DNA from 3 places in the Lentzea sp. NPDC058450 genome. Region 1 is predicted to be linked to each of the others. Evidence: riboswitches for the same ligand, from Rfam matches in the RefSeq annotation. Region 1 holds a riboswitch; each other region holds the start of a gene.
What was found. A riboswitch is a leader RNA that binds a small molecule or an ion and turns the genes downstream of it on or off. The one in region 1 is predicted to bind cobalamin.
Positions count from the first base shown of each region.

Region 2: it holds a riboswitch for cobalamin, as region 1 does, so the genes downstream of both, cobN (cobaltochelatase subunit CobN) here and metE (5-methyltetrahydropteroyltriglutamate--homocysteine S-methyltransferase) in region 1, are expected to answer to the same signal.
Region 3: it holds a riboswitch for cobalamin, as region 1 does, so the genes downstream of both, ACFWNN_RS18620 (FecCD family ABC transporter permease) here and metE (5-methyltetrahydropteroyltriglutamate--homocysteine S-methyltransferase) in region 1, are expected to answer to the same signal.

Region 1 is NZ_JBHXLO010000003.1:85,033-88,019, forward strand. Features, by position in the region: gene ACFWNN_RS06650 (enoyl-CoA hydratase/isomerase family protein) at 1-558, opposite strand, end outside; gene ACFWNN_RS06655 (TetR/AcrR family transcriptional regulator) at 636-1,202, shown strand; cobalamin riboswitch at 1,201-1,407, shown strand; gene metE (5-methyltetrahydropteroyltriglutamate--homocysteine S-methyltransferase) at 1,514-2,987, shown strand, end outside.
Region 2 is NZ_JBHXLO010000008.1:271,849-274,835, forward strand. Features, by position in the region: gene ACFWNN_RS16065 (precorrin-2 C(20)-methyltransferase) at 1-430, opposite strand, end outside; gene ACFWNN_RS16070 (precorrin-8X methylmutase) at 427-1,047, opposite strand; gene ACFWNN_RS16075 (hypothetical protein) at 1,044-2,039, opposite strand; cobalamin riboswitch at 2,048-2,183, shown strand; gene cobN (cobaltochelatase subunit CobN) at 2,218-2,987, shown strand, end outside.
Region 3 is NZ_JBHXLO010000010.1:239,346-242,332, reverse strand. Features, by position in the region: gene ACFWNN_RS18630 (3-isopropylmalate dehydrogenase) at 1-483, shown strand, start outside; gene ACFWNN_RS18625 (YciI family protein) at 554-973, opposite strand; cobalamin riboswitch at 1,137-1,283, shown strand; gene ACFWNN_RS18620 (FecCD family ABC transporter permease) at 1,313-2,335, shown strand; gene ACFWNN_RS18615 (ABC transporter ATP-binding protein) at 2,335-2,987, shown strand, end outside.

The DNA of each region.
Region 1 (2,987 bases):
CAGCGCGGTCTTCTCGTGGTCGGTCGTGACGCGGTTGATCAGCCCCAGCTCGTGGGCGCGCTGAGCCGAAACCCGTTCCCCCAGCAGCAAGAGCTCCTTGGCTCGCGGCAACCCGACCATCCGCGGCAGCAGCGCCGAGATCCCGCCCGTCACACTCAACCCCACGCTGACCTCGGGGAACCCGAACCGCGCGTCCTCGTGCGCCACCACCAGATCGCACCCCAGCGCGAACTCGCAGCCGGCGCCGAGCGCGTAGCCGTGCACCGCCGCGATCACGACGCCGGGGAAGTCCCGCACGGCCCGCGTCACGTCCTGGATCCGCTCCAGCCGTGCCCGCGTCTCCAGCACCGATTCGGCCGGCACCGGCTCCTTGAGATCGTGGCCGGCGCAGAACGACCGCCCGCGCCCGGCCAGCACGACAACACGAGCCTCGGCGGCAGCGCGGCGAAACGCCGCCAGCAGGTCGTCCACCAGGGCCGGGACCACGGCGTTCAGCCGTTCCGGACGGTTCAGGCGCAGCACGGCCACACCCTCGTGGCACGCGTAGTCGACGGTCATCGCTCCCCTTCGATCGATCGATCGATTGGGCCTCACGCTAGAGTGGCCGCGAACAGCCGGTCAAGAGGAGGCAACCGATGACGACGGAGGAACGGGTCCGCGAGGCCGCCGTGCGGTTGTTCGCCGAACGCGGCTTCCACGGCACCGGCATCCGCGACCTCGCGCAGGCCGCCGGACTCTCGTCCGCGACGCTCTACCACTACATGGGCACCAAGGAAGACCTGCTGGTCAGCATCATGCGGACCAGCCTCACCGACCTGATCACGAAGGCCGAGGCGATCGCCGCCGAGCCCGACGAGACCACCCGGATCGTCGCGCTGGTCGAGATGCACGTCCGCGCGCACGCCGAGAAGCCGCGCGAGACCGCGGTCGTGGACGGCGAGATGCGGGCGCTGACGGGCGAGCGGCGGGCGGAGATCGTGGCGTTGCGCGACCGCTACGAGCAGGTCTGGCAGGACGCGATCGTCGACGGCGTGAAGGCCAAGAAGCTCACCGTCGGCGAACCGAGCGTCGCGCGGCTCGCGTTGCTGGAGATGTGCAGCGGGGTGTCCCGGTGGTACTCACCGGACGGCCCGCTGGAGTTGAGGGATCTCACCATTCAGTACGGCACCATGGCGCTGGGCATGCTCGGCGCGGACCGCTAGTCTCGATCACGCCAGCGGTTCACCCGGGCTCGTCCCGGGTGGAGCAAAAGGGAACCCGGTGCGAGTCCGGGACTGCCCCGCAGCGGTGAGTGGGAACGAAAGCCGTCAACACAGCACTGGGTCTCACGACCTGGGAAGCGACGGCCGGTAGGAGCGTGCGTCACGCCCACGAGTCCGAAGACCTGCCGCAGGTGCGCGCACCACCCGGTGCGCGCTGCTCCGGAGCCTCTCGGGCGGGCTGACGGGCAGGCTTCGTGCTGCCTCGCTGCGAGTGACTCCGGTGCTTCCGCACGCTCGCGAGGAGAGAGCCTGTGACCATCGGCAGCACCGTGTTCGGCTACCCCCGGATCGGCCCGAAGCGCGAACTCAAGCGCGCCGTCGAGCAGTACTGGGCCGGCAAGATCGACGAAGCCGCGCTCCAGCAGACCGCCCGGGAACTGCGCGCGCAGACCTGGGCCGAACTGTCCGAACTGGACTCGATCCCGTCGAACACGTTCTCGTTCTACGACCAGGTGCTCGATACCACCCAGCTGTTCGGCGCCGTCCCGCACCGGTTCCGCGACCTCGGACTGTCCGAACTGGACACCTACTTCGCGGCGGCCCGCGGCCGGGACGGCGCGCAGGCGCTCGAACTGACCAAGTGGTTCGACACCAACTACCACTACCTCGTGCCGGAACTGGGCCCGGACACCGAGTTCCGGCTGGCGACCGACAAGCCGATCGCCGAGTACCGCGAGGCCCTCGCACTCGGCGTCACGACCAGGCCGGTGCTGCTCGGCCCGGTCACTTACCTGCTGCTGGCCAAGAGCACGGTCCCGGACTTCCAGCCCCTGGACCTGCTCGACGGCCTGGTGGAGGCCTACGTCGAACTGCTCGGCAGGCTGCGCGTCGAGGGCGTCGAGTGGGTGCAGCTCGACGAACCCGCGTTCGCCGCCGACCGCTCCCCCGCCGAGCTCGACGCCCTGCGCCGCGCGTACCGGACGCTGGGCGGCCTGCCCGGACGGCCGAAGTTGCTGGTCACCGGCTACTACGGCGACCTCGGCGAGGCGTTCGGGATCCTCGCCGAGTCGCAGGTCGAGGCGATCGGCGTCGACCTCGTCAGCGCGCCGGACGCGTCGGTCACGGTCCCCGCGATGCGCGACAAGATCCTCGTCGCCGGGCTGGTCGACGGCCGCAACGTCTGGCGCACCGACCTGCACGCCGCACTGGCGAAGGCCGCGTCCCTGCTGGGGTCCGCCCGCGAGGTCGTCGTCTCGTCGTCCTCCACGCTCCTGCACGTGCCGTACGACCTCGAAGCCGAGACCCTCGACCCGGACGTCCAGGCGCGGCTGGCGTTCGCCCGGCAGAAGGTCCGCGAGATCGTGCTGCTCGGTCAGGCCCTGCGCACCGGGGCCGACGGCGCCTGGGCCGACGAGGCGAAGCGCGACCTCCCGCAGCCGCGCCGCGACGACCACGTCAGGGCCCGCATCGAGGCGCTCAGGCCCGAGCACCGCACCCGCGCGCCGTACGCGGAACGCGCTGCCGCCCAACAGGAACGGCTCGGCCTGCCGCCACTCGCCACCACGACGATCGGCTCGTTCCCGCAGACCGGCGACATCCGCAAGGCGCGCGCCGCGGTCCGCAAGGGCGACATCACCGAGGACGAGTACGGGCAGCGGATGCGCGACGAGATCGGGCGCGTGATCGACCTCCAGGAGGACATCGGCCTGGACGTGCTGGTGCACGGCGAACCCGAGCGCAACGACATGGTCCAGTACTTCGCCGAACACCTGGAAGGCTTTGCCG
Region 2 (2,987 bases), on a different contig from region 1:
GCGTGCCGAGGACCGCACTCGCGCCGCTCACCGACGTGACGCCGGGGACGACCTCCCACTCGTAGCGGTCTTTGAGGCGCTTGTGCATGTGCATGTAGGAGCCGTAGAAGAACGGGTCTCCGGCGGCGAGCACGACGACGTCGCGGCCCGCGTCGAGGTGCGCGGCCAGCGTGGCGGCGGCCTCCTCGTAGAAGGCGTCGATCTCGCCCTGGTAGTCGTCCGTGTCCTCGGTGGTGACCGGGTAGACGAGCTGTTCCATGATCTGGCCGTCGCGGAAGTAAGGCGCCGCAATGGTTTTCGCGACACTCCGGCCGTGGCGCGCGCTGTGGAACGCCACCACGTCGGCCTCGCTGATGAGCCGCGCGGCCTTGACCGTCACGAGTTCGGGGTCGCCCGGACCCAGGCCGACGCCGTAAAGTTTGCCCGTCACTCTTCCTCGCTCGCGATCGCGTTGATGGCCGCCGCCGTCATGGCACTGCCGCCGCGCCGTCCGCGCACCACGAGGTGCTCCAGATCCGTTGCGGCCAAAGCTTCCTTGGACTCCGCGGCCCCGATGAACCCGACCGGGATGCCGAGGATCGCGGCCGGCCGAGGTGCCCCGGCGGCGATCAGGTCGAGGAGGTGGAACAACGCCGTGGGCGCGTTGCCGATCGCGATCACCGCGCCGCCGAACCGGTCCTGCAGGAGCTCGAGTGCGGCGGCACTGCGCGTGTTGCCGATGGCCTGCGCTCGGGCCGGTGTGCGCGGATCCTGCAGGTAGCACAGGACTTCGTTGTCTTTGGGCAGCCGTCGGCGGGTCACACCGGACGCGACCATGTTGGCGTCGCACAGGATCGGCGCGCCGCTGCGCAGGGCGGTGCGGGCGTCGCGAACGACGTTGGGCGAGAACGCGACGTCGGCGGGCAGGTCGGTCATGCCGCACGCGTGGATCATGCGGACGACGACCTGGGCGACGTCGTCGGGGAACCCGGTGAGGTCCGACTCCGCGCGGATGGTGGCGAAGGACTGGCGGTAGATCTCCGCCCCGTCCTTGATGTACTGCGTCAACGGATCTCCTCGTAGCCGTCGCCGGTCGCGACGAACTCGATCACTTCGCCCGCCGGGCGGCCGCAGCGGCGGGCACAGCCCGACCAGTGCACAGGGCGGGAGTGCGGGGTGCCGAGCCACGCGCGCGCGTCGGCTCGGACATCGGAGAGCGATTTGGCGCAGCCGGGGCGGCCGGTGCAGGCGCTGACGCCGTGCCAGGGGGAGCGCGGGTCGGTGATGAGGCCGGAGACGTCGGTGCCAGCCGGCACGACCAGGCTGCGCCACGGGGTCAGGCGCAGGGCGGTGCCGGGGAGTTGGGTCGCGTCGAGGCGGCCGAGTGGGACGCCCGGGGTCAACGGTGAAGGTGCGACAGGGGTCACAGCCGGGGTGATGCGCGGGGCGTCCGAAGTGCCGAAGTGGGCGGTGATCTTTCGCACACCGTCGTCCACTTCGGACAGGCGCCAGGCCGAGCCGCGCCACTGCTGGAAGAGGCGGGCGGCGGACACCACGGCGTCCACGGGATCGGTCACGCGGACGCCGGTGTCCTGGCCCGCGAGCAGCAGGGCGAAGACGCCAGGGGAGACGCTGACCAGCCCGAAGTCCCCGCCGAGCCCACTCGCCGCGGCACCCACCGTCAGCAGGAAGCGGCCCGGCAGGTCTGCCAGCGAGGCGTCCGCGCACAGTGCCGAGTCCAGAGCGTCGACCAGCGGCTGGTTGTCCTCCAACGGCGCCGCGATGATGTTGCGCATCCGCTCGTGCGTGGCCGACGGCAGCAGCCCCGCCGCAGCCAGGCGCGCACCCAGCTCCACGCCGTCCGCCAGGCCCCTGATCTGGAGGTTCGCCCGCGAGGTCAGCTCGACGGCACCCGAACCCAGCTCTGCGGCGGCCTCCCGGACCACGTCCCACTGAGTAGCGGAAAGGGTGCCGCCCGGCACCCGGATGCGCGCCAGCCCGCCGTCGGCCGCGGCGTGCAGCTCGACGGCGCCGGGGCAGGCATCCGGGTGACTACGCATAGGTCGGACTGTAACCCGCCGGTTAGGGTGAGCCCGAACGACGAAGCGCAGGAGGAAGCCGGTGTGAATCCGGCGCGGTCCCGCCACTGTGACCAGTGCACGACGCTGGGAGTCAGGAACTCCGCTTCGGCCGTCACCCGCAACCTGGGGCGAGGACCCCACGAGGGATGGAGCCTGCGTGATCCTGCTGCTGTCGACCTCCGACACCGACCTGCTGTCGGCGCGTGCGAGCGGTGCCGAGTACCGGCTCGGCAACCCCGCGCGCACGACCGTCGACGACCTTCCCGGGCTCGTGGAGGGCGTCGAGCTGGTGCTCGTGCGCATCCTCGGTGGCCGCAGGATGTGGGAGGAAGGGCTCGACTGGCTGCTCGCCTGTGGGCTGCCCGTGGTCGTGCTCGGCGGTGAGATGCAGCCCGACGCGGCGCTCATGGAGCTGTCGACGGTGCCCGGTGGCGTGTGCGCGGAGGCGCACCTCTACCTCGCGCACGGCGGTCCGGCGAACCTCACCGAGCTGCACAAGTTCCTCTCCGACACCGTGCTGCTGACCGGCCACGGCTTCGCGGCCCCCGCCGCCACCCCCACGTGGGGTGTGCTGGAGCGGGAGGAGACGAAGGCCGAAGGTCCCACGGTCGCGGTGCTCTACTACCGCGCGCACCACGTCGCCGGGAACACGGCGTTCGTGCACGCCCTGTGCGACGCCATCGAGGCCAAGGGCGGCAAGGCCCTGCTCGTGTACTGCTCGTCGCTCAGGACCGCCGAACCCGAGCTGCTCGACACGCTGCGCAAGGCTGACGCGCTGGTCGTCACGGTGCTCGCGGCGGGCGGCACGAACCCCGCCAAGGCGTCCGCCGGTGGCGACGACGACGCTTGGGACGTCGGCGCGCTCGCCGCGCTGGACGTGCCGATCCTGCAAGGGCTGTGCCTCACCTCCAGCCGCGAGACGTGGGA
Region 3 (2,987 bases), on a different contig from region 1:
GCCGGCTCGTTGTGGTCGCGCGTCGTCGAGGAGGTCTCGCTGCAGCACCCGGACGTCACCGTGGCCTACCAGCACGTGGACGCGGCGACCATTCACATGGTCACCGACCCGGGCCGCTACGACGTGATCGTCACCGACAACCTGTTCGGCGACATCCTGACCGACCTGGCCGCCGCCGTCACGGGTGGCATCGGCCTGGCCGCGTCGGGGAACATGGACGTCACCAGGCGCAACCCGTCGATGTTCGAGCCGGTGCACGGGTCCGCCCCGGACATCGCCGGCCAGGGCATCGCCGACCCGACGGCCGCCGTGCTGTCGGTCGCGCTGCTGCTCGACCACCTCGGCGAGCACGAGGCGGCGCGCCGGATCGAGGCCTCCGTGGCGTTCGACCTGGCGACGCGCGACCACCAGTCTCCGGGCGCGACCTACGCGATCGGCGACCGGCTCGCGGCACTCGTGTCGTCGAACGTGCGCACGGGCTGAGTTCGTTTCAGACGTTTTGAAGCCCCGGCCGGATGGTTCCCGGCCGGGGCTTCGGCGTTTCTCCGCGCGATCAGAGCTGGCCGTTGGCCTCACGCCACGCGCGCTCCTTCTGGATGTACTCGTTGTCCTGCGGGAACTCGTCGATCGACGGCACGCGGCGGATCTCGGTCTTGAAGCCGGGGCCGGTCATCGGCATGCGGCGGGCCCACTCGATCGCCTCCTGGATCGAGGCGACGTTGAGCAGGTAGAAGCCGTTGAACAGCTCCTTGGTCTCGCCGTACGGGCCGTCCGTGATGACCGCGGGCTCGGCGGAGTAGTCGACGACGACGCCCTCGGACGGGTCGGAGAGGCCCTCGGCGGCGAGCAGCACGCCGGCCCGGATCAGCTCCTCGTTGAACGCGCCGACGGTCTCGAGCATCTTGTCGAAGTCGAACTCGCCCATGTTGGCGAAGGCCTCGTCGGTGGCGCGCATGATCAGCATGTACTTCACGGTGGTTCTCCTTGCGTCTCGTTCGTTGACGTCCAGAGGTCGAACGGGTGCCCCGCCGGATCGACACGCACCCAGAACTTTTTTGAAGTTTTCTTTTCGTGCAGGTCAGAGGCTTGCATACGGGCGGCCCGGTGTCGCAGCCGAGATGCGCCTCACGTCCGCCGTCGCACGGACGGGTGATCGTGTCGGGTTAGAGTGCTTTCGTCGTGCATGGGGGAAGTCCGGTCTGAATCCGGCGCTGACCCGCAACGGTAGGTCTCTCTGTCGAGAGGGACGAGCCCGAATACCCGCGCACGGTGCAACCAGGAACTCCTGCCGTGGACTGCGGGAAGGGCATCAGTGATCGGGAAGATCAGCGCGCTCGTCGGCGTGCTCGCCGTCAGCATCGTCGCGGGCGTGGCACTCGGCCCCGTGTCCGTTCCGTTCGACGTCACCCTGGACCTGCTGTGGGCGGCGTTCACCGGCGGCACCGTCCCGGCCGACCTCGCCGGCCAGTACCACATCGTCTGGGACATCCGGCTGCCGCGCGTGCTGCTGGCCGCGGTCGTCGGGGCCGGGCTGAGCGCGGTCGGCGTCGCGATCCAGGCGATGGTCCGCAACGCCCTCGCCGATCCCTACGTGCTGGGCATCTCGTCGGGCGCGAGTGTCGGCGCGACGGCCGTGGCGACGCTCGGCGTCCTGTCCGGGCTCGGCGTGTACGCGCTCTCGGTCGGGGCGTTCGTGACCGGCCTCGGCGCCACGGCTCTGGTCTACCTCACCGCACGCACGAGCCGAGGGCTCACACCGTTGCGGCTGGTGCTGACCGGAACCGCGCTGGCGTACGGGTTCTCGGCCGTCGCGATGCTGCTGGTGTTCCAGGCGCCGCACGGCGAGGCGGCGCGCAGCGCGATGTTCTGGTTGCTCGGCAGCCTGGGCGGCGCGACCTGGACGCAGTTGCCGATCGCGTTCGTCGTGACCCTGGCCGGCGTCGCCTACCTGATGACGCGCGCCCGGCAGCTGAACGCGCTGGCGATGGGCGACGAGACCGCCACGACGCTGGGCGTGTCCGTCAACCGGTTCCGCACGCAGCTGTTCATCGTCACCGCCGGCATCACCGGGGTGCTGGTGGCGGTCAGCGGCGCGGTCGGGTTCGTCGGCCTGATGCTGCCGCACCTCACCCGCATGGTCGTCGGCGCCGACCACCGCAAGGTCCTGCCGCTCGCGCCCCTCGCCGGAGCGTCGTTCCTGGTCTGGGTCGACGTGGCCGCCCGCATGCTGGCGGCGCCGGAGGAGCTCCCGCTCGGCGTCATCACCGCGGCGGTCGGCGTGCCCTGCTTCATCTTCCTGATGCGGCGCCGCACCTACGTGTTCGGAGGACGCTGATGCGCGTCGAGGTCGACCAGGTCACCGTGGCCGGGATCATCTCGGACATCACGCTGCACGCGGCCGACGAGGTCGTGGGCGTCGTCGGCCCGAACGGCAGCGGCAAGTCCACGACGTTGCGCTGCGTCTACCGCGCCCTGAAACCGACCACCGGCACCGTCCTGCTCGACGGCGCGGACGTCCACAAGCGACAGAACGTCGCCCGCGACCTCGCCGCCCTGACGCAGGAGTCGCAGGTCGAGTTCGACTTCACGGTCACCGAGGTCGTGGAGATGGGCCGCCTGCCGCACGACCGCTCACCCCGCGACGCCGCCGTGGTGGCCTCCGCACTGGACACGGTCGACGTCGCGCACCTGGCGTCGCGCAGCTTCCTCAGCCTGTCCGGCGGCGAACGGCAACGGGTCCTGATCGCCCGCGCCCTGGCCCAGGAACCGCGCGTGCTCGTGCTGGACGAGCCGACCAACCACCTGGACATCCGCCACCAGCTCGAAGTGCTGTCGCTCACCCGAGGCCTCGGCGTCACGGTGCTGACCGTGCTGCACGACCTCAACCTCGCCGCGTCCTACTGCGACCGCCTCTACGTGCTGGACGAGGGTGCGCTGGTCGCCTCCGGCACACCGGACGAGGTCCTGACGCCCGAGCTGATCGCCAA